4 regions of the Streptomyces sp. P9-A2 genome follow, and region 4 is predicted to be linked to each of the others. Evidence: riboswitches for the same ligand, from Rfam matches in the RefSeq annotation. Region 4 holds a riboswitch; each other region holds the start of a gene.

Region 1 (4,108 bases), 1.3 Mb from region 4:
AGCCGCATGACGCCGGGAGCCCGCTCCCCATCGCGGGTGAGGTCGTCAGGGCCGACGACGACCTGTGCGGGCCGGTGACGGCCGGGTGCGGGGGACCGAAGCGGCGGACAGGGACGGCAGGCGGGTCAGCCGGCCCGGTGCACCACCGCGTCGCACAGCTCGACCAGGGCCGTCTTCGACTCGCACTCCGGCAACGGAGCCAGCGCCGAGCGCGCCTCTTCCGCATAGCGCACGGTGTCCCGGCGGGCCTGCTTTAGCGCGGGGTGGGCGCGCAGCAGCCGCAGCGCCTCGGCGTGCCGGTCGTCGTCGGTGAGGTCGGAGTCCAGCAACTCGCACAGGGCGATGTCCTCGGCCAGTCCCAGCCGGGCCGTCCGCTCGCGCAGCCGCAGCACGGGCAGGGTCGGGATGCCCTCACGCAGGTCGGTGCCCGGGGTCTTGCCGGACTCGTGGGAGTCGGAGGCGATGTCCAGTACGTCGTCGGCGAACTGGAAGGCGACCCCGAGGCGCTCGCCGTACTGGGTCAGCACGTCCACGACGGTGTCGTCGGCCCCGGCCATCATGGCGCCGAACCGGCAGGAGACGGCGACCAGCGAGCCGGTCTTTCCGCTGAGGACGTCCAGGTAGTGGTCGACCGGGTCCCGGCCGTCCTGCGGCCCCGCGGTCTCCAGGATCTGACCGGTGACCAGTCGCTCGAACGCCTCGGCCTGCACCCGTACGGCCTCCGGTCCGAGGTCGGCCAGGATGTGCGAGGCACGGGCGAAGAGGAAGTCACCGGTGAGGACGGCGACGGAGTTGCCCCAGCGTGCGTTGGCGCTGGGCACCCCACGCCGTACCTCGGCGGCGTCCATCACGTCGTCGTGGTACAGGGTGGCCAGGTGGGTCAACTCGACGACGACGGCGGACGGTACGACGCCGGGCGCGTAGGGGTCGCCGAACTGGGCGCAGAGCATCACGAGCAGCGGCCGGAACCGCTTGCCGCCGGCCCGCACCAGGTGCTGGGCGGCCTCCGTGATGAAGGGCACCTCACTCTTGGTGGCCTCGAGCAGCCCCTCCTCGACAGCCGTCATCCCGGCCTGGACATCGGCTTCCAGAGCCTGGTCCCGCACGCTCAGCCCGAACGGCCCGACGACGGTCACGAGGGGTCTCCTGTCTGCTGGTGTCCACTGGCGCTTAGACGTCGTGCACAGTCTGTCGATAGGTCGCTGACATCACTCGCGTCAGCGTATCCGGTCATGTTTCGATCACCGCCAGCACCCACATTCCCCAGACTCACCTGCGCAGGCGTGCACGGCGTCTCACGGCACCCTCCGATATCGGATCACAACCAGATCGTTTCTGATCAGTTGGTAACAAAGGATATTCCTCGCCTTTCGGGCGCGACGACCCACCCTCGGGACGCACCCCGAACCGCGATCCGGCACACGATCCGGCACGCGAATCATCCTGCCCACCCAGAGGCCCGATTTGCCGTAATTACCAAGTAAATCCCTCCTGGTGGCAAATGTGAACACGCCGTACGGCCAGTGAAGTGAGTCACGCGCACCCCGGCACACCCACCCCCTCACGCCCGTCGGCGATTCCCCTTGCGCCGGGAGCGAGTTGACCCTTTGCATCCACAAAGATCCAAGCGTCGCAAACAGCCCGATACAAGATCAAGCAGCGTGTTCTGTGACGGTTGCACTTGTTTCCGACAAGTGCACTCGCATACGTTCCCGGCCTGTCGGGCGAACGCCGAATCCTGCCACCGCCCGCGCCACCCATCGATGAACTCACGCACGGCAGGAGCGGGGGACCCAGGTAAGCCGCCGGACCGGTTCGCACCCGGAACGGCTCGGGGTGAAGCCATGCCCGCAGGGGCACGGCCGGGCACTCTCCCGCCCGAACCCGACAGCTCACCTCGCAGGCGTAGGAGAGGAACACAGACATGACCGCATCCGGTCCGCCCCGCCGCTTCGGCCGCTCCCGCCTCGTCCGCTCCTTCGCCGTCGCCGGCGTCGTGGCGGTCGCCCTCCCGCTGTTCGGCGCCACCCCCGCCTCCGCCGCCGTCCCCGCCGTCCCCGCCTCCGCCGCTGCCGCGACGTCCGACGCCGGCTCCGTGACCGCGTACCCGGACAACCTCGACGGCTGGATCCACGAGTCGCTGTCCGTCATGGCGCAGCACGGCATCCCCGGCAGCTACGACTCCATCCACCGCAACATCCTGCGCGAGTCGTCCGGCAACCCGCAGGCCATCAACCTGTGGGACTCCAACGCCGCGGCCGGCACTCCGTCGAAGGGCCTGCTCCAGGTCATCGACCCGACCTTCCAGGCCTACCACGTGCCCGGTACGGTCTTCGACCCGTTCGACCCGGTCGCGAACATCACGGCGGCCTGCAACTACGCGGCGGACCGCTACGGCTCCATCGACAACGTCTTCGGCGCCTACTGAGGCACCCGGACCCATCGGGACGCCTGAGCACCGGAACACCGGCGGCACCGGCGGCACCGGCCACACCCGCGGCACCGAGGCCTACCGGGACACTCTCCCGGACCTGGGGCGGGGCAGCACGTGCGGGGGCACGTGCCGCCCCGTTCCGCCGAACAACCGCTCGAGGACGATGGCCACGCCGTCGTCCTCGTTCGACGTGGTGACCTCGTCGGCCACCGCCTTGAGCTCGGGGTGCGCGTTGGCCATGGCGACCCCGTGGGCCGCCCAGTCGAACATCGGGATGTCGTTGGGCATGTCGCCGAAGGCGACGGTCCGCCCTGCTTCCAGCCCCAGGTGCTCGGCGGCCAGCGCGAGACCGGTCGCCTTGGTCACACCGTACGGCTGGAGTTCCACGGTGCCCGGACCCGACATGGTGACCGTGGCCAGCGAGCCGACCACCGAACGGGCCGTCGCCGCCAACTCGTCGTCGGTCAGGTGGGGATGGCGCAGCAGCACCTTGCTGATCGGCCGGACCCACAGCTCGTCCCGCCGTTCGACCCGTACGGCGGGCAGCGTCGGGTGCGGCATCAGATAGCCCGGTTCGATCAGGGTGAGTCCGTCCACCCCGTCCTGGTCGACCGCGGCGTACAGCTCCCCGACCTCGGCCTCGATCTTCCCCAGCGCGGTCTCCGCCAGTTCCCGGTCCAGGGTGACCGACCACAGCAGCCGGTCCGTACCGGCTTCGTACACCTGCGCGCCCTGTCCGCACACCGCGAGCCCGGTGGCCCCCAGGCCGTCCAGGAGCGGCCGCACCCTGGGCGCCGGGCGCCCCGTCACCACGAGGTGCCGGGCACCGGCCCGCGCCGCCAGCGCCAGTGCGGCGAGGGAGCGGTCGGAGAGGGTGTCGTCGCCGCGCAGCAGCGTCCCGTCCAGGTCGGTGGCGATGAGCGAGCAATCGGTGGGTGCGGCCATGATCAGAGAATACGGATACCGGGCCCGCCCGACTCACCACGCCCGAGCCCACCCGGCCCGGCTCCCCGGCCCGGCCCACTCCGTCTGACCCGCTCCCGCCCGGCCCGCTCCGCCCAGCCGGCCCGCTCCGCCCGAGGCACGGGTACCCGAGGCGTGAGTGCCCCGGGGTCCATCCGCGGCTTCTGCACCATTTGGCAACAACATGCTCCGCTACCTACCGCCCTCGTGGTCTTGGGCGGTACCTTCCAAGTGTCCAGGGGGGACTTGATCGGGGGGTCAGGTGAGCAGTGGACGCACGCGTGTGCTGGGGCTCGAGGAGCTCGGCGAGGGGGAGCGGGAACGGTGGCGCGAGCTGCGTGCCGCGACGGAGGCACCGCGCAGCCCTTTCATGGAACCGGAGTTCGCCACCGCCGTGTCGAGGGTGCGGCCGCAGGCCCGGGTCGCGGTGCTGTACGAGGGGGCGTCCGCCGAGCCGGCCGGGTTCCTGCCGTACGAGCGGGGCGCGTTGGGGCAGGGCCGGGCGATCGGGCTCGGCGTCTCGGACTGCCAGGGCGCCGTCCTGAGGCCGGGTCCGGCACCGGAGACCGGTGAACTGCTGCGTGCTTGTTCGGTGTCGAGCTTCGCCTTCGACAACCTGGAGGCGGACCAGGCCCTGTTCGTCCCGCACGCGGACGAGGAGCACGCCACCTTCGTCATCGACGTGGAGAAGGGGTACGAGACCTACGAGTC
Region 2 (4,108 bases), 5.1 Mb from region 4:
CGGCTGACGGCCGCGGGCCTCGAAGCCGTACGTCCCGACGCCGCGGTCGTCTCGGTGCGTGCCCCGTCCCCGGAGCAGGCCGTGCGATGGGCGGCCGACTGCCGGGCGGCCGGCCTGTCCGTGGGCTGCTTCCGCCCTCCTTCCGTGCCCGACGGCATCTCACGGCTCAGACTGACCGCCCGCGCGGACCTGTCCGGGGCCGAGATCGAACGCGCTGTACAGGTGATCGGCGACACGCGGCCATGAGTCGGCGGGACACGGCCGTGAGTCGCCCGATGACGAACGGTCGGGTGGGTGCCGGCGGACCGGTGGGTCAGTGAACCGCGGCCACGAACTCCGCCCAGCTCCCGGGGGAGATGAGCAGCGCGGGTCCGGCCGGGTTCTTGGAATCGCGCACGGCGAGCAGTCCGGCTCCGGGGCCGAAGGCCGGCCGGGCCGTCTCCACGCAGTTGTTCGCGCCCGTGCTGTAGCTGCTGCGCAGCCACCGCACACCGTGCAGATCGGTGCTGGAGGGAAGGGTCCGAGGCGGAGCGGGCATCGTGCCTCCTTACACGCCGGCAGCTGTCCCGGCGATGAAATCCAACGAGTCCTCTGGCGAAAGGGCGTGGACCGAGAGGGCGTTGAAAGCCTCCGAGTACGCCCGGAGGTCTTCTTTCCACTCCAGATAGAGGCTACTCGTCAAGTGGTCGAGAACTACAACATCCAGATCAGAAGTGCGCGAAAATGAGAAGATTACGAAAGGCCCGGTGACGCCGATGTGCGCCCCGGCTGTGAACGGCAGTACCTGGAGCCTTACTTGGGGGAGGCGCGCCGCTTCCACCAGCCGTTCCAGCTGACGGGTCATGACGCCGGGACCGCCGACCTGCCGTCGCAGCACCGCCTCGTCCAGGACCGCGCTCAACTCCAGCGGCGGATCCGCCCGCAGGACGTCCTGCCTGGCCAGCCGCACCTCCACCAGCGTGTCCAGCCGCTCCTCGGAGACGCCCTCCAATGCGGCCTCGGTCACCGCCCGCGCGTACTCGGGTGTCTGCAGCAGTCCGGGAACCACCGTGGTCTCCAGGGTCCGCATGGCGCCGGCCTGGGACTCCAGGCTGATGAAGTCCCGGTAGGTGGGCGGCAGCACCCCGCGGTACGCATGCCACCAGTGGTGCCGTCCGCCGTTGTCGTCGGATCCCGCCAGCACCAGCAGCAACTCCCTCAACTGGGCATCGGCCAGGCCGTAGGCGTCGAGCAGTAACCGCACATCGGCCGGTTTCACTCCGCTCGTGCCCGTCTCGATGCGGCTCACCTTCGACTGGTGCCAGCCCACCAGCCGGGCCGCCTCCCCACTGGTGAACCCTGCCGACGTGCGCAGCGAGCGCAGTTCGGCGCCCAGTTTCCGGCGGCGTACCGCGGGACCGTGCTGCATGGCTTCCCCTCTTACTCCCTCGGGGCCACCCAAATACGGTTTCCCGTCGCAGAGTTCACCGCTTTGAGCGACAGATATATGCATATCCTGGCCGTATCGTCGCCGACGGCCTGTGGTGATGGCAGTCTGGCGACGAAGCACCAGTGCGGGACCGTACTCGAATCAGCCGCTCCGTGTCGGACTGCGGTCCCGTGGAAAGGGACGACATCGCCATGGCAGACCATCTGGAAGCATCCATCACTCTGCCGAGCGATCCCGCCTCGGTCTCCGCGGCCCGCGCCCATGTGGTGGGCACGCTGGCGGAGTGGGGCATGCCGGAGGACACGGAAGTGTCCGACACCATCCGGCTGATCGTGTCCGAACTCGCGACCAACGCCGTGCAGCACACCCTGGGGCAGTCACCCACGTTCACCGTGGACCTCGTCCTCGACCGGCACGACCAGCTGTGCATCGGGGTCACCGACAGCCACCCGAGGTTCCCCAAGCGGCTCCCCGCCGCGGTCCAGCAGGACAACGGCCGAGGGCTGGTCATCATCCGCTGGCTGGCCGTGGAGTGCGGCGGCAGGATGAGGGTCCGCCCCACCAGGGAGGGCGGGAAGACCGTCTCCGTCGTCCTCCCGTGGGCCGTTCCCGCCGAGCCGGCCACGGCGGTCGAAGTGGCAGGACAGCAGGAACCGTAGGGGGTCGCGACAGGAACGGGGCGAGGGCGGGAAGAGGGGCGGGCGGAGGTGGAAGAAGCGAAAAGAGGACCTGCTCACCCGTTCGGGCGATACGCAGATCCTCGAGCCGCCGCACCGGTGTGTTGCCCGGGCGTCGTTCGGCGCGTTGGGCGGGGCGGCGGCAGAGGGGTGCCGCCGCCCACGCGGATCACTTCACCCGGCCGTACCAGACGCTGCGGGTCCAGATCTTCTGCAGGCGTACCACGTCCCCGGTCTTGGGCGCGTGCCAGAGTTTGCCCTGGCCCGCGTAGATGCCCACGTGGTACACGTTCTGGCCCGAGTGGAAGAAGACCAGGTCCCCCGCCTTGCGGTTCGAGGCGGAGATGTGGCGGGTCTTGTTGTACTGCTGGGACGCAGTGCGGGGCAGCTGCTTGCCCGCCTTCTTGAACGAGTAGAGGGTGAGTCCGGAGCAGTCGAAGCGGCTCGGTCCGGTGGCGCCCCACCGGTAGGGCGCGCCCTTCTTGGACGCTGCGATCTTGAGGGCCTTGGCGGCCGGAGTCGCGGCCGCCGCCTCCGAGGCGGTGCCGGGGAGGACGATCGAGCCGCCCACGGCGGCGAGGGTGAGGGCCGAGGCCGTACCGGCCCTGGCCATGAGAGACGGGACGCGATTGAGCGCGGTCATGCGCAACCCTTCGTCAGCCGCCTGTGAAGGATGACCTGTCGGATTCGGGCTGGCGAAGTTGCCCGGCCGCACGAGTGCGGCTTCACCCCAAGAGCTGCTCGGCGCGGGAATCGAACTCCCGTTCCGGCGGCCCGTATTGCTCGGGTCCTCCACTCCTGCCGATCCACTCCTGTCGACCGGTCATCCGGGCGGCGGCAGGATTCGGCGTCCGCCCGGATCGCCCCGCCGCGGCGGCGGGGTCTTGTCGTCAGTGAGCGATCTTGGCAACCGTCGGCCCGAAATCCCAATGGAACCGGGGGTTTGTGTTGTTACTCACCACTCATCCGTTCGAGTGGACAGCCTCATGTCCGGGCTGCCGTCCGGAGTGCCGAGGAGTCCCGGACCAGCATCGGAATGACCTGTTCCGGTAAGTGGCCACGCGTGGTGCGCAACTGTGACGGCCCGAAAAGGAGTCGACATATACACCGGTTGGCGGTACCCCCTTTGGTCCGTTTCAACTCCGGTGCGGACGTGCCGCCGACGCCGTCCCCGGCCGGACCGGTACAGGCGTCAGCTGTCGGAGCCCGGCGGCAGCGTGACCCGGGCCGTGCGCCGGTCGCCGTCCAGCACCCGCAGGGCCCGGGTCAGTGTGGCGGCGTGCAGTTCGGTCTCGCCGCGCCGGTGCATCAGGGTCAGCGCGTCGCGCAGTGCGACGGCCTTACCGACCAGCGCCTGTGCGGCGCGCAGCCCACGATAGGTGTCGCCGTCGCGGGCCGGGTTGATCCGGCCGAGCAGGTCGACGGCCTCGAGATAACAGTCGATCAACTCGGCCTCGGCGCGGGTCAGCGCGGGCAGCGGCGGCAGTTCGGGGGGCAGCATCGGTGGTTCACCTCGCGCCGGGAGTGGGGCGCGGGCTCTCGCGGTCGGCCAGGATCCGGTCGGCGAGGCCGTACTCCACTGCCGCCCGCGCGTCGAGGACGGTGTCCCGTTCGACGTCCGACCGGACCTGTTCCGGGGTGCGGTGGGTGTGCCGGACCAGCATGTCCTCGATCCGGTCCCGGATCCGCCACAGTTCCTCCGCCTGAACGGCCAGGTCGCTCGCGCTTCCCTCCGCCGGCTCCGGCGGTGCCGGCTGACGGAGCACCAGCCGCGCCCCCGGCAGGACGTACCGCTTGCCCGGCGTCCCGGCGGCCAGAAGCAGCGCGGCCGTTCCGTCGGCCCGGCCCAGGCAGACCGTCTGCACCTCGCAGGTGACGAAGCGCAGGGTGTCGTAGATCGCCGACATGGCGTGGAAGGAGCCACCGGGGGAGTTGACGTAAAGGGCGATGTCCCGGTCGGGGGCCCGGTGCTCCAGGTGCATGAACTGGGCGATCAGGTCGT
Region 3 (4,108 bases), 2.2 Mb from region 4:
TGCCGAGACGGGCCAGGAACGCCGCGGCGAGGAACGCGCCGCCCATGGCGAGCAGGGTGTCGGCATGTCCCACGGGTCACCACCTTCCACTGCACGGGGACGGAGGGAGGGAAATGATCGACTGACCCGAGTGGGGAATGCTCCTTCGTGTCGGTGGGGGTTCTCCGCCATACGGGGCCGCGGCCGGTACACCCACGGACCCCGAGGGGTTACGGCCTGTGCGTCCCGGGACCGTGGCCCGGGGGTTTCTCAACGCTCACATCCGACCCCCGGCACTCGCCATCCGTGACGCCACCCAAACGGGATGGCGGACGACACCCACGAGGCATGGGGGAAGGTCCCTCCTCGCGGGCCGGTTGTCGGACTCGGCGGAGCCACCGTGTTTCCACGCCGTACGGTTCGCGCCACGTGGCGGTGGCACACCGTACGGCTTCCCTCCGCGCGGGGACACACCGGGTGCAAGACTCTCTGCGCCGGCCCGGTCCAGTCCGGTCCGGCCCAGCTCGGCTCAGTCCGGTCCAGTCCGGCCCGGCCCAGCCTTGTCCTGCCCGCCGTCCCCCGTCAGGAGCGCCGTCGATGCCCCACCCGTACGTCCTGCTGTCCGCCGCCGTCTCGCTCGACGGGTATCTCGACGACACCGGCCCCGAACGGCTGCTGCTGTCCGGTCCGGAGGACTTCGACCGGGTCGACGAGGTACGGGCGTCGGTCGACGCGATCCTGATCGGCGCCGGCACGATCCGTGCCGACAACCCCCGGTTGCTGGTCAACGCGCCCGAGCGGCGTGCCGCCCGGGTCGCCGAGGGCCGCCCCGCGTACCCGCTGAAGGTCGCCGTCAGCGGCTCGGGCGACCTGGACCCGGAGGCGCGGTTCTGGCACACCGGCGGCGCGAAGGTCCTCTGCACGAGCGACAGGGGTGCCGAACGCGCCCGCGCGCACGGCATCGCCGCCGACATCGTGCCGCTCGGCGCCGACCTCGACTGGCGGCGGCTCCTGACGCATCTGTACGACGCGTACGGCGTCCGGCGGCTCATGGTCGAGGGCGGCGGTCTGATCCACACCCAGCTCCTCACCCAGGGCCTCGCGGACGAGCTCCAGCTGGTCCTCGCCCCGCTCTTCGTCGGGGACCCGGACTCCGCCCGCCTCTTCGGCCCCGGCACCTACCAGGGCGGCCGGCTGAGGCTGTTGGAGACCCGTTCCATCGGCGACGTCGTCCTCATGCGCTACGAGCCCACCGCCCCCGGCACCGGCCCGCTCCCGGTGGCCGCCGACCACCACTGGCTGGCCCTCGCCTGTGAACTGGCGGACCGGTGCCCGCCCTCGGAGACGGCGTTCAGTGTGGGCGCGGTGGTCGTGGCGGCCGACGGCACCGAACTGGCGCGCGGCCACTCCCGTGAGGGCGGCGACCCGACGGTGCACGCCGAGGAGGCCGCCCTCGCCGGGATCGACCCCGCGGACCCGCGGCTCGCGACCGCCACCGTGTACTCCAGCCTGGAACCCTGTGCCCGCCGCACCTCCCGCCCGGAGCCCTGCGCCCGGCTGATCCTGGACGCGGGGGTACGGCGGGTGGTCACCGCGTGGCGGGAGCCGGACACCTTCGTGACGGGAGCCGACGGCAGCGGTGTGCTGGCCGCGGAGGGCGCCACGGTCGTCGTTCTGCCGGAGCACAGGGAGGCCGCCGAGGCGCCGAACAGCCACCTGTCCGGCCGGTGACGGAGGGGCGGCGGATACGTGTGTGCGGAGTGCCCCGCGGATGCCGTATGCTGGTTACACAACGGCGCGGGGTGGAGCAGCTCGGTAGCTCGCTGGGCTCATAACCCAGAGGTCGCAGGTTCAAATCCTGTCCCCGCTACTGAAGGTCGAGGGCCGGAATCCGAAAGGGTTCCGGCCCTCGGTCGTTCCCGTTCCCCCTTCTCGGCCCAGGACCCGTCTTCCGGGTCTTCCGGCGGAGGTTTCGAGAACGCGTCCCCTGGGCAGCCCTTCCGCACCAATGTCACGCCGGGTGACCGGGACGCTGCGCTGCGCATACCATTTGATGGTTCGTCAGGTCCAGTGTGACGAATGAGGGGAGGTCAACTCGCCCGTTTTGAGGTGGTCGTGGCGCTTAAGTCTGCGCGGAATTGTTAACGATCAAGAGGAACAGCTTGGAATACGAGCCCTCCGTCTATTAACGTTCGATAACGCAGCGCGGTCGTCCCAGCCGTCACACGAGTCGGCTCCGTGCGCACGCGCCGAATCCCGCAAGGGAACCGGGGAACCAACACCTTGGGGTGAATCGTGCGGATGCCCCCGTGGAGACACGGGCGGTATGCGCGCGTAGGAGACCTTCCTGCTCCGAACCCGTCAGCTAACCCGGTAGGCGAGAAGGAAGGAAAGGAGTGCGCCCACGTGGCGTCGAACCGGCCTGCTCCTGAGGCCCCCTTCATGCCGAGCCAGCGCGACAGCGAGACCTTCGGCTACGGCAGTATCCGCACCGACGAGGGCCCCTTCGAGGAGTGGAACCCCACCGCGGAGTCCCTTCCTCCCGTGCGCGGCCGGCATCGCGTCGGCAAGCAGCGCGGCGGAGGCCTCGCCCGTAGCTCCACCGTCCTGGGCGTCGGTGTCATAGCCGCTGTCGCCGGTGGCGGCATGGCCAGCGCCCAGACCGGCAAGCCGCCGGTCTCGATCTCGATGCCGGACCTTCCCTCTGTCGGTTCCCTCATCTCCGACGAGGAAACCCCCCAGGGCTCCGCCACCCCGCTCAGCAGCATCGGCACGGTCGCCGCCGAGGCCGAGCAGGACGGCAGCACCTCCGACGCCGGCGAGGTGCTGCGCGCCCGGATCATGGCCCAGGTCGAGCAGCAGCAGAGCCAGGCCGAGGACAAGGCCGCCGCCGAAGCCGCCGCCAAGGCGGAGAAGGAGGCCAAGGAACAGGCCGCCGCCGCGAAGAAGGAGGCGGAGGAGCAGGCCGCCGCCGCCAAGCAGAAGGCGGAGGAGGAGGCCGAGAAGAAGGCCGAGGCCGAGCGTCTCGCCGTGCTGGCCACGCAGTACGCGCTGCCCACCTCCTCGTACACCATCTCCTCGACCTTCGGTCAGGCCGGCGCCTACTGGTCCTCCGGCCAGCACACCGGTCTGGACTTCGCCGCCCCCACGGGCACGCTGATCAAGGCGGTCCACACCGGCACGATCACCTCCGCCGGCTGGGACGGCTCCTACGGCTACAAGACCGTGCTGACCCTCGACGACGGCACCGAGATCTGGTACGCCCACCAGTCCTCCATCAGCGTCAGCGTCGGCCAGCAGGTCAACACCGGCGACGTGATCGGCCGCGTCGGCTCCACCGGCAACTCCACCGGCGCCCACCTCCACCTGGAGGTCCACACCGGTGGCGCCGGCTCGGGCATCGATCCGCTGGCCTGGCTGCAGTCGAAGGGCCTCACCGTCTGAGACATCGGCCCCCGGCCGGTCCCCGCGCGCTCTCACAGCCACAGCCCCGGCAGTCCTGACGACGCCCCCCGACGTCAGCACTGCCGGTCCGGCGTTTCAGGGGCGGTACGGGTACACGTACGGATTCGGCCCGGACGCCGGGCACCCGGGGTGCGCGGAGTGCCCGGGGTGCGCGGTACAGGCGGGGTTCACGACGCCGTACGTGCTGTACGCGCCGTACGCGCCGTACGTGCTGTGCCCCCCGTACGCTCCGGGCAGGCCGTACGCGCCGTACACCGGCCAGGGCGGGGCGGGCGGCGCGGTGACCCGGGCCGCGTGTTCCAGGGCCGGGCGGGCCGTGTCGCGGCGCCGCCACAGTTCCCGTAGCAACTCGTGCTCCCGCGCGGTGAAGTCCGTGCCCGCGCGGCCGCGGCGCCCCCGGTGCCGCAGGAACGCCAGCGACGTCGCGTACGCCCCGTACTGCGCCACCGCGCGGGCCGCGGCCCGGCCGCCGTGCCCGCGCGCGTACCGCAGGGCGACGCGCCGGGCCCGCATCGAGCCGAGCGCGTAGGGCTGGGCCGGGGTCAGCCAGCCGGCCCTGACGTAGGCGGGCAGTTCCTCCCGCACGGTCCGCAGCTCGCGCTGCCGGGTCCACACCACCAGCCAGGTCAGCAGGCCGAACGACGGCACCATGAACGCCGCGTAC
Region 4 (4,108 bases):
CTGGAACTCGCCCTCTGGCTCGAGGCCGACCGCATGGGCTCCCTGCTGGCCGCCCTGGACGAGGAGTCCATGGAGAACCAGCGGGACGTCGTCAAGAACGAGCGCCGCCAGCGCTACGACAACGTCCCCTACGGCACGGCCTTCGAGAAGCTGACCGCCCTCTCCTACCCGGCCGGCCACCCTTACCACCACACGCCCATCGGCTCGATGGCGGACCTGGACGCGGCCACCCTGGAGGACGCCCGCGCCTTCTTCCGCACGTACTACGCGCCGAACAACGCCGTGCTCTCCGTCGTCGGTGACATCGACCCGGAGCAGACGCTCGCCTGGATCGAGAAGTACTTCGGCTCCATCCCGTCCCACGACGGCAAGCCCGAGCCCCGCGACGGCTCGCTGCCCGAGATCATCGGCGAGGAGCTGCGTGAGCTCGTCGAGGAGGAGGTCCCCGCGCGTGCGCTGATGGCCGCCTACCGGCTGCCCGAGGACGGCACGCGCGCGAGCGACGCGGCGGACCTGGCGCTCACCGTCCTCGGCGGCGGCGAGTCCTCGCGGCTCTACAACCGGCTGGTACGACGGGACCGTACGGCCGTGGCGGCCGGATTCGGCCTGCTGCGGCTGTCCGGGGCGCCCTCCCTGGGCTGGCTGGACGTGAAGACGTCCGGTGACGTGGAGGTGCCCGTCATCGAGGCCGCGATCGACGAGGAGCTCGCCCGGTTCGCCGAGGAGGGCCCCACGGCCGAGGAGATGGAGCGCGCCCAGGCGCAGCTGGAGCGCGAGTGGCTGGACCGGCTCAGCACCGTCGCCGGCCGGGCCGACGAGCTGTGCCGGTACGCCGTCCTGTTCGGCGACCCGCAACTCGCCCTCACCGCCGTCGGGCGCGTCCTCGACGTGACCGCCGAGGACGTCCGGGAGGTCGCCAAGGCCCGCCTGCGTCCCGACAACCGCGCGGTGCTCGTCTACGAGCCCGTTGCCACCGGGGCCGGGGAGTCCGAAGAAGCCGCAGCCGCCGGCACCGAAGAAGCCGCGGCCGCCGGCACCGACGAGAACGAGGAGACGGCCAAGTGACCGAGCTCGCCACGATGGACTTCCACCCCCAGCCGCAGGCGGGCGAGGCTCGGCCCTGGGCCTTCCCGGCCCCCGAGCGCACGGCCCTCGACAACGGCCTGACGGTGCTGCGCTGCCACCGCCCCGGCCAGCAGATCGTCGCCGTCGAGGTGCTGCTGGACGCGCCCCTGGAGGCCGAGCCGGCCGGGCTCGACGGTGTCGCCACGATCACCGCGCGGGCGTTCTCCGAGGGCACCGACAATCACTCCGCCGAGGAGTTCGCCGCCGAACTGGAGCGCTGCGGCGCCACCCTGGACGCCTACGCCGACCACCCCGGCATCCGGCTGAGCCTCGAGGTGCCGGCCTCACGGCTCACCAAGGCGCTCGGGTTGCTCGCCGACGCCCTCAGGGCGCCCGCGTTCGCCGACAGCGAGATCGAGCGCCTCGTCCGCAACCGCCTCGACGAGATCCCGCACGAGCTGGCCAACCCGTCCCGCCGCGCCGCCAAGGAACTCTTCAAGGAGCTGTTCCCGGCGACGTCGCGCATGTCCCGCCCGCGCCAGGGCACCGAGGAGACGGTCGCCGGCATCGAAGCGGCGGCTGTCCGCGCCTTCTACGAGAAGCACGTCCGCCCCGCGACCGCCACCGCGGTGGTCGTCGGCGACCTCACCGGCACCGACCTGGACGAGCTGCTCGGCGACACCCTCGGCGCCTGGACCGGATCGACTGCCCGGCCCCGGCCCGTCCCGCCGGTCACCGCCGACGACGCCGGCCGGGTCGTGATCGTGGACCGCCCCGGCGCCGTGCAGACGCAGCTGTTGATCGGCCGCGTCGGAGCGGACCGGCACGACCGCGTGTGGGCCGCGCAGGTGCTCGGCACTTACTGCCTCGGCGGCACCCTCACCTCCCGTCTGGACCGTGTCCTGCGCGAGGAGAAGGGCTACACCTACGGCGTACGGTCGTTCGGCCAGGTCCTGCGGTCCGCCCCGGACGGCACCGGCGCGTCGCTGCTCGCCATCAGCGGCTCCGTCGACACCCCGAACACCGGACCCGCCCTGCAGGACCTGTGGACGGTGCTGCGCACCCTCGCCGCGGAGGGCCTCACCGACGCCGAACGGGACGTCGCCGTGCAGAACCTGGTGGGGGTGGCGCCGCTCAAGTACGAGACCGCCGCGGCCGTCGCCGGCACCCTGGCCGACCAGGTGGAGCAGCACCTGCCCGACGACTACCAGGCCGAGCTGTACCGGCGGCTCGCCGCCACAGGCACCGTGGAGGCGACCGCTGCGGTGGTGAACGCCTTCCCCGTGGCCCGCCTCGTGATCGTTCTGGTCGGTGACGCGGCGAAGATCAAGGAGCCCGTCGAGGCGCTCGGCATCGGCGAAGTCACCGTCGTGGCCGCCGAATAGATCCCCCGTCAGCGGCCGGGACGCCGCTGACAGGCAGTCCGCGGAGCCTCGTGGACGCCCGATGGAGCGTACGCGCGTGTATGTGTGGCCCTGGTGACGCGAAAGTCACCAGGGCCCGCTTATGCCCGAATTGGGGCGAGAGGTGCCTGTCTGTCCTGTGGGATGCGCTACAAAAACCGCGATCCGTTTGGGAATTGACGGACGCCCCGCTTAGCTTCATGCGGTCTGTTCGTCGGGCAGTGCGCCGCACCAGCGGCACCGGACAGTCATCGCCGAGTCCCCGTACGGCGCGAGCCAGGGGAGCCGGGGACCCACCAGTCCCTGGGGTGAATCGGACGCCCGCGCGTGTCGCGAGGGGGCCCGTAGGAGACCTTCCTGCTCCGAACCCGTCAGCTAACCCGGTAGGCGAGAAGGAAGGAAAGGACCACCCTGTACATGGCGTTCACCCGCGCCACCGGGAAGCACCGTCGTCCCAGCCGCGTGCATCGCGGCACCGCCAAGGCGGCGGGCGTCGCGGCCCTCACCACCACCGGTGTCATCGGCTCCCTCGCGGCTCCGGCGCTCGCCGCCGAACCCGCCGCGGAGCAGACCGGCCTCACCCCCGTGATCACCCTGGATGACGAGGCGGCCGCCCAGGTCGACGCCCAGGCGGCCGCCCAGCACGAGGCCGCTCGCGAGGCGGCCCAGGCCGCCGCCCGCGAAGCCGCCGAGGAAGCCGCGCGGGAGAGGGCGGCCGAAGAGGCCGAGAGGGCCCGTGAAGCCGAGGAGCGCGCCGCGCGGGAGGCCGAGCGCAAGCGTCTCAACACCTTCGTGTCCCCGATCGCGGGCTCCTACGTCTCGACCGGTTACCTGTCCGGCGGCGCCGTCTGGTCCTCCGGCACCCACACGGGTGTCGACTTCCACGCCGCGAGCGGCACCCCCGTGCTCTCGGTCGGCATGGGCACCGTGGTCGAGGCCGGCTGGGGCGGCGCCTACGGCAACCATGTCGTGATCAAGATGCACGACGGCACGTACACCCAGTACGGCCACCTGTCGTCCGTCGGTGTCTCGGTGGGCCAACAGGTCACCCCGGGGCAGCAGATCGGCGTCTCCGGCGCCACCGGCAACGTCACCGGCGCGCATCTGCACTTCGAGGCCCGCACCACCGCCGATTACGGCTCCGACGTCGACCCCGTCGCGTACCTCCGCGCGCACGGCGCGAACCTCTGACCGGGCACGTACCCCCTGGCCTCCGTGCGCGCCTCGGCGGCCGCTCGAGCCCCTGACGCCGGAGGTGTCCGCGGAAAGCGGACACCCGAGGTTTTCTATGGAACGGCCCCGGCCCGCTCTGCGAGCCGGGGTTTTCGGGCTTTCCGGCGGGCGGCCCATTGTCCAAAGAACGGGCATGATTCCCGGCTCGCCATCGGAAATTCCCGCTCGTTGCAATAGAGTCACGGGGCAGGTGTCACCGGTTGGCGTTATGCGGGGATCAATTCGGAGGTCGGTCATGCGTATTCCGGCGCACTCGGTGTGCACGGCGATCCGGGACGACATCGTCTCGGGTGTCTACGAGCGTGGCGGCCGGCTCATCGAGGAACTCCTCGCCCGCCGCTACGGCGTCTCGCGCGTCCCCGTCCGGGAGGCCCTGCGCACCCTGGAGGCCGAGGGCTTCGTGGTGA

The links. Region 4 has a riboswitch for cyclic di-AMP ahead of V4Y04_RS27685 (M23 family metallopeptidase). Riboswitches for the same ligand answer to the same signal wherever they lie in the genome.
Region 1: linked by a shared signal. The riboswitch ahead of V4Y04_RS21770 (transglycosylase SLT domain-containing protein) and the one ahead of V4Y04_RS27685 (M23 family metallopeptidase) in region 4 are both predicted to bind cyclic di-AMP.
Region 2: linked by a shared signal. The riboswitch ahead of V4Y04_RS04390 (C40 family peptidase) and the one ahead of V4Y04_RS27685 (M23 family metallopeptidase) in region 4 are both predicted to bind cyclic di-AMP.
Region 3: linked by a shared signal. The riboswitch ahead of V4Y04_RS17555 (M23 family metallopeptidase) and the one ahead of V4Y04_RS27685 (M23 family metallopeptidase) in region 4 are both predicted to bind cyclic di-AMP.

Annotation. Positions count from the first base shown of each region.
Region 1 covers NZ_JAZIFX010000001.1:4,769,396-4,773,503, reverse strand. The annotation lists gene V4Y04_RS21775 (polyprenyl synthetase family protein) at 126-1,136, opposite strand; cyclic di-AMP (ydaO/yuaA leader) riboswitch at 1,752-1,921, shown strand; gene V4Y04_RS21770 (transglycosylase SLT domain-containing protein) at 1,925-2,428, shown strand; gene V4Y04_RS21765 (HAD family hydrolase) at 2,510-3,379, opposite strand; gene V4Y04_RS21760 (GNAT family N-acetyltransferase) at 3,660-4,108, shown strand, end outside.
Region 2 covers NZ_JAZIFX010000001.1:977,545-981,652, reverse strand. The annotation lists gene V4Y04_RS04410 (8-amino-7-oxononanoate synthase) at 1-246, shown strand, start outside; gene V4Y04_RS04405 (DUF397 domain-containing protein) at 314-538, opposite strand; gene V4Y04_RS04400 (helix-turn-helix domain-containing protein) at 548-1,408, opposite strand; gene V4Y04_RS04395 (ATP-binding protein) at 1,621-2,088, shown strand; gene V4Y04_RS04390 (C40 family peptidase) at 2,276-2,749, opposite strand; cyclic di-AMP (ydaO/yuaA leader) riboswitch at 2,753-2,966, opposite strand; gene V4Y04_RS04385 (hypothetical protein) at 3,299-3,607, opposite strand; gene V4Y04_RS04380 (ATP-dependent Clp protease proteolytic subunit) at 3,615-4,108, opposite strand, start outside.
Region 3 covers NZ_JAZIFX010000001.1:3,873,695-3,877,802, reverse strand. The annotation lists gene V4Y04_RS17570 (cation:proton antiporter) at 1-73, opposite strand, end outside; gene V4Y04_RS17565 (dihydrofolate reductase family protein) at 577-1,710, shown strand; tRNA gene V4Y04_RS17560 (tRNA-Met) at 1,776-1,849, shown strand; cyclic di-AMP (ydaO/yuaA leader) riboswitch at 2,217-2,374, shown strand; gene V4Y04_RS17555 (M23 family metallopeptidase) at 2,386-3,423, shown strand; gene V4Y04_RS17550 (PrsW family intramembrane metalloprotease) at 3,520-4,108, opposite strand, start outside.
Region 4 covers NZ_JAZIFX010000001.1:6,103,726-6,107,833, forward strand. The annotation lists gene V4Y04_RS27675 (M16 family metallopeptidase) at 1-1,065, shown strand, start outside; gene V4Y04_RS27680 (M16 family metallopeptidase) at 1,062-2,450, shown strand; cyclic di-AMP (ydaO/yuaA leader) riboswitch at 2,711-2,872, shown strand; gene V4Y04_RS27685 (M23 family metallopeptidase) at 2,886-3,659, shown strand; gene V4Y04_RS27690 (GntR family transcriptional regulator) at 3,937-4,108, shown strand, end outside.